Anaerobacillus sp. CMMVII: one gene and its partner. The protein of the gene in region 1 interacts with the protein of each later gene in a pairwise test. Links are inferred from orthologs where the notes say so. Each region holds a gene or a part of one and is shown on either strand. Other genes may lie near its edges.

What was found.
Region 2: the proteins of H1D32_RS21930 (region 1) and H1D32_RS09200 interact in binary tests that used the Escherichia coli proteins (3 or more experiments, as listed by UniProt). The link is inferred for Anaerobacillus sp. CMMVII from one-to-one orthologs.

What each region holds. Positions count from the first base shown.
Region 1 is NZ_JACEHK010000017.1:90,958-93,951, forward strand. Bases 6-2,967 are described here. They hold H1D32_RS21930 (uracil-DNA glycosylase), read left to right. Parts: upstream 6-1,133; coding sequence 1,134-1,802; downstream 1,803-2,967. Other genes in these bases: H1D32_RS21920 (methyl-accepting chemotaxis protein), read left to right, coding at 6-446; H1D32_RS21925 ((deoxy)nucleoside triphosphate pyrophosphohydrolase), read right to left, coding at 491-883; H1D32_RS21935 (NAD(P)-dependent oxidoreductase), read left to right, coding at 1,829-2,692; H1D32_RS21940 (sensor histidine kinase), read left to right, coding at 2,891-2,967. Outside these bases: more of H1D32_RS21920, read left to right, coding at 1-5; more of H1D32_RS21940, read left to right, coding at 2,968-2,994. UniProt on the Escherichia coli protein: Excises uracil residues from the DNA which can arise as a result of misincorporation of dUMP residues by DNA polymerase or due to deamination of cytosine.
Region 2 is NZ_JACEHK010000006.1:3,422-6,340, reverse strand. Bases 1-2,887 are described here. They hold H1D32_RS09200 (class I SAM-dependent DNA methyltransferase), read right to left. Parts: upstream 2,216-2,887; coding sequence 785-2,215; downstream 1-784. Other genes in these bases: hsdR (type I restriction-modification system endonuclease), read right to left, coding at 2,347-2,887; H1D32_RS09205 (restriction endonuclease subunit S), read right to left, coding at 1-785. Also shown: more of hsdR, read right to left, coding at 2,888-2,919. UniProt on the Escherichia coli protein: The subtype gamma methyltransferase (M) subunit of a type I restriction enzyme. The M and S subunits together form a methyltransferase (MTase) that methylates A-2 on the top and A-3 on the bottom strand of the sequence 5'-AACN(6)GTGC-3'.

The sequences.
Region 1 (2,994 bases):
TCGTAGCTGATGAAATTCGAAAACTTGCTGAACAATCGACGAACTCTACGAAAATAATTGATGAAGTCGTTCGCGAGCTACAAGGAAATGCAAAAGCAGCAGTAGAAGTGATGGCTCACGTCTCTACAATTCTAATTGATCAAGAAGTAAGTGTGAAAGAAAGTAAGAAAAAATATGAAACGATCGCTATCGCTATGAAAGAATCTGAAGCTGCGGTTGAAAGACTAAATGTTTCAGGCGAAGAAATGGAAAAAATGAAGGATGCGATTATCGATACCCTTCAATCCCTTTCCGCTATCGCGGAAGAAAATTCTGCCTCAACGGAAGAGGTTTCTGCAACCATGGAACAGCAAACAGCAGCAGTTGAGGACATTTCACGAGCTAGTGAAGATTTATCAAATCTTGCCCAGGAACTACAAGCGGTAGTAACGAAGTTTAAGGTGTAAAAAAAGTGCCAGTTAGCTCATATTGAGACTGACTGGCATTTTCTTTATGAAAAATCCCGGAGCCGTTCCACCGTCGGCACATCTGCAGGAGCCCATTCTAACTGCATTAGATCAGCACTCTTAACCCAAGCTAGTTTTTCATGCTCTAAAGGTTTAGGTTCACCCTCGATGATCTCGGCTTCGTAGGTAGCTAAATTGACTAGGATCGCTGGGTATTGGTGACTGACTTCTTCTATAAGCTTCCCTACACAAATCGTGCATCCCAACTCTTCTTGAATTTCACGAACAAGTGCATCAGCAGGATCTTCACCTTCTCTAATCTTTCCTCCAGGGAACTCCCAAAGGTTTGGCATCGACATTACCGGTGAACGCAACGCGCATAAAATTTTGCCATCTTTGTTTTTAATCACGGCGCCAACAACATTTACAGTTTTCACTTAATCTAACCTCCAGATAACCTTTTTGTTGTCCTTCATTTTACTACTCAGTATAATAGAATAAGGTTGTTTTCTCAAAAAACGTTACTTTATAAATAAGTAGTTTAGTTTTTGAACATCAAGGTGTCAGGGTGTCTTTTCTTACCTATAACCTTATGAAATTTATGCAATTTGACCAACAATTCTGCGACGAGTAATCACAGGAACAATGTTTACGAAAAGAACCTAATATAAAAAAGGATTCAAGCCAATGAACTTATTGAACAATGACTGGGACGAAATATTACATAAGGAATTTCAAAAATCCTATTTTCAACAATTGCAACAAGTGTTAAAAGAGGAGACGGCAACGATTTTTCCGCCTGAGCAGGACCGCTTTAATGCGCTTCGTTATACGGGGTACCGGGCGACAAAGGTCGTCATCCTAGGTCAGGATCCATACCATGGCGAGGGACAAGCGCATGGGTTGAGCTTCTCTGTAAAGCTAGGTGTGAAAATTCCTCCAAGCTTAAAAAATATATACAAGGAATTAGCAGCTGATCTAGGTTGCCCAATTCCGGACCATGGCTGCCTAGAATCCTGGGCGAAGCAAGGGGTGCTTTTACTCAACACAGTGCTGAGCGTGCGCGAAGGCTTACCGAACTCACATAAAGGTCTTGGGTGGGAAACATTTACTGACCAAGTGATTAGCTGCTTGAATGAACGAGAAGAGCCTCTCGTTTTTATCCTCTGGGGCAAGCACGCGGCAAAGAAACGGGAGCTGGTCAACAAACCGCATCATTTAATTATCGAATCGCCTCATCCGAGCCCGTTTTCGGCTAATCGCGGTTTCTTTGGCAGTCACCCGTTTTCTCGTGCAAACCAATTTTTACAAGCGCAAGAAATACCAGTTATTGACTGGTGCATTCCGACACGTTAACATAAAGGTCAAAAGGGGGAGAAAACATGACAGTTATCGGATTTATTGGAATTGGTGTGATGGGGAAAAGCATGGCGTCGCATTTACTTAAGGCTGGTTACGAAGTGATTGTGTACAACCGTACCAAGGAAAAAGCAGTAGATGTCATTGAAGCAGGTGCTAAGTGGATGGATACTGTGAAAGAGGTTGCCCAAACGGCTGATGTGATTATTACGATTGTTGGTTATCCTCATGACGTTGAAGAGGTTTATCTGGGTGAGGAGGGCTTACTAAAACATGCAAAGCCTGGTACATACTTTATTGATATGACGACATCTAGTCCTTCTTTAGCGGCAAAAATTTATGATGAGGCGAAAAAACGTGAGATGCACGCCTTAGATGCGCCGGTTTCTGGCGGTGATATTGGAGCGAAGGAAGCACGTTTAGCGATCATGGTTGGTGGCGACGAAGCTGATTTTGAAGCAGTCTTACCGATTTTTGAAAAGATGGGTAAAAATATCATTCTTCAAGGTGGACCAGGTGCTGGTCAGCATACAAAAATGTGTAATCAGATGGCGATCGCCACAACGATGCTTGGTGTTTGTGAAGCGATTACTTATGCTGAAAAAGCGGGGTTATCGCCTGAGCGAGTGTTAAAAACGATTGAAACAGGTGCGGCTGGTAGCTTTTCACTTAGTGTGTTAGGTCCGAAAATGATTGCTGGTGACTTTGAACCTGGATTTTACGTGAAGCACTTTATTAAGGATATGACGATCGCTCTGAATTCTGCCCAGGAGCTTGGATTATTAACACCGGGATTGAAGCTTGCCAAGGAAATGTATGAAAAGCTTGCTGAAGCTGGTGAGGAAAACAGTGGGACCCAGGCACTGTATAAATTATATCAAAGTTAAGTGAATTTTTATGAAATCCAGTAACTAAAGATCGAGTTCTCACAAGCCTTAGATATAGGGCTTGTTTTTTTTATTTAAGAGTTCGTCACTAGTTTGTAAAAAAACAAGAGAAACATGAGAATTTTGTCGTTTTGTGCAACATTAGATTTCCTTTTTATACTATAATAGATCTAATGTATCATGGTAAGGAGTGTCCTTATGTTTAAAACATTAAAAGCGAAACTATTAACTTTCTTTTTATTAATAACACTTTTTCCGCTTTTGTTCTTAGGTTATATCTCCTATCAGTCACAAAAATATGA
Region 2 (2,919 bases), on another replicon or contig:
AAACAATATGGCTCTGTTATCACTCCATTTCCTTTAAAACTGTTATTTGCTTTTAACTCCTGAATATATTCAAGAGAATCCCCATTTTCACCATTAAATTCTCTCCACTTTTTAGTTAGCTCACCTCGAAAAGCCTTATGTAAAATGGCAGCTCGTCTTAGTTCAAACGTTTCCTTTGCTTCTTCAATCAATTGTTTCGCTTCTTCAATTTTACTTAAAAGACGGTCAATTTTTTCAGCGATACGTTTTTGTTCTTCAAGGGGAGGAAGTGGAAAGTCCAATTGTTCAATTAGAGCAGCACTTATATTGGGCTGAGCCCCTCCATATGCTTTCCTAAGAATTTCGTTAGAATTGTTAAATACAAAATAATTTTTGTATAGGGAGTAAAGCAATTGTGTGTTTAATTCTTTAATATTTCCCACACGTTGATTTTGAAGTGCTATTTCGTTTGAGTTATAAACGCCTGTTTTCCCGGTAGTAGCACCTGACATAGCAATTAATAGGTCGCCCTTTTTTATTAAAAACCGCTCATTATATAATTCATTCGGGACTTTTACCGCTTTTTTAGAAGTCGTATTTACCCCAGTAATATCCGAAATCCGAATTACTGGAATTCCTGTTTCTTGATAATCAGTACTTTTAAATGCATATCCATTATATAATTTTGCTACATTACCAAACTTTACCCAATTCCAATTCTCCGGTATTTCATAGGGTTGCTCCCTTTGTGTAACTACCGCTTCTGACAACGTCTCCTTAATAGTATTCTTACTTTTATTACTCATTACTTGACCACCTCACTACCATCCAGTGCTTTCAGCTCTTCTACAACTTCGTTTAGTAAGCTCATAGCCTTTTGTAGTTTAGCAATTGCTTCTTCAGCGGATTCAATTGGGTCTGGTAGATTGTCGTAAGCAGATAAGGATTCATCAGCAATCAAACCTATGTCTAAACTATCTGCTTTTCTAGCTATTTCTTCTCTGGTAAACATGTTCCAACGCTCATCTTCAACCTTTGTGCGGTCTACTGCTTGATAAGCTTTAATAAATCCTTCAAAATGAGCTTTAGTTAGCGTATTACGCTTACCGAAAGTTGACATGTTAGTTCGTAAATCATACACCCAAACATCTTTAGTGTTATTTTTATCTGTTTTTTCTCTAGTGAAGAATAATACATTTGTTTTTACACCCTGTGCATAAAAAATACCTGTTGGTAATCGCAGAATTGTGTGCAAATTACATTTATCCATTAAGTCACGACGAATTTGGGCTCCAACGCCACTTTCAAATAATACGTTATCCGGTAAAACAACAGCAGCACGAGCTTGTCCATTATCTTTTAGAGCATTATAGATTAGTTGCAAAAAGTTTAACTGTTTATTTGATGTATCAAACGTTAAATCATCACGAGTAACTCGTTCTCCACCTTTTTTTGTTCCAAATGGGGGATTTGTTAAAATAACGTCAAAGCCTTTTAACCATTTTCCGTTACTTGATAAGGAGTCACCATGTTCTAGTCTTCCTTCAATATCATGAAGTAAGGCATTCATTAAAGCCAGCCTGTGAGTACCTTTAACAAGCTCCATTCCAGTAAACGCTTCTTTCTTTTGAAACTCAGCAACTTGTGGGTCTAAGTCAAAATATTTATCTGTTTTTTCTTTTAAATATTGGTCAGCAGCAATCATAAATCCCAAAGTTCCTGCTGCTGGGTCATTACAACGCTCACCTGGCTTCGGGTCAACGAGTTCTACCATTACATCAATTAACACTCGAGGAGTAAAGTATTGTCCTGCTCCTGATTTCATTTCACTCGCATTTTTCTCTAACAATCCTTCATATAAGTTCCCTAAACCTTCTTCTTTAGCATTATACCAATCAAGTGCATCAATAGATTTAATAATTTTTTCTAAATTCTTAGGTTCCGTAATACTTGTTGAAGCGTCACTATAAATTTGTCGTAGGCGCTCGTTGTCACTACTACCGAAATCTAATAATAATCTTTGATAGTATGTCTTAAGCTCTAGACCTTCTTTTTCTAATAAATTATCCCATCTATAGCCTTCTGGGATTACTTCCTTCTCAGTATCTTGTTCTTTCATCATTTTTAAGAAAAGTAAGTATGTTAATTCTGTTACATATTCTTGATAAGTAATTCCATCATCACGAAGTACATTACATAAGTTCCATAGTTTTTGAACAATTTCTTGGTTATTCATTTAGTGCCTCCATATTCAAAGTAATTAATCTTCTAACATTATATCTTAAAAATACTTGAAGACAGCGTTTCAAGTAATAGTTAAATTTTTCAAAGAAAAGAGAGCTCAGGTTTGAACTCTCTTTAAAGGTATCAACTAACGTACAAGCTATCATTTATAGTTGAAACAACTTCATCAATTAAATCTCCAAATTCTCGCTTCAATAGATTATAGCCACCATGACTTTTAAATGGTTCTTCTGAAAAAGCATCCTGTGGTGATGGTGCTAATACAGGTACTTGGAGCAACTGCTTTTCTATTCGTTCCAACCACTTTTTCTGCCGCGGTGTCCAGTCGTGTAATGAGTATACTTTTTGCATTGCCTGCTTAATTCTAGTTTCATGGTCCACAAGCGCTTCTCCAAGAGCTGCTTGTCGAATGAAACTAATAATATCAGCAGCAATTTCTTCATTTTTCGCATGCTTCCAAGCAGTTTGCAAATGAGATTGCTTAAATCCTTTTGTTTCTAGGATGGTAATTAACTCTCGTAAATCCTGCCTTGTTAAGTCTTTTGGTCGTGTGCAAACAAGGTGAAGAGCTGGTATTTCGTTCATATTTTCTTTTACGAAACGAACAAATCCATCTAAATAATCTTCAGGTTTATTATTTCCTTCTCCGTACCCTCGTTCAACTCCAATGATTTTATCTTCTTTATTTGAGATGAA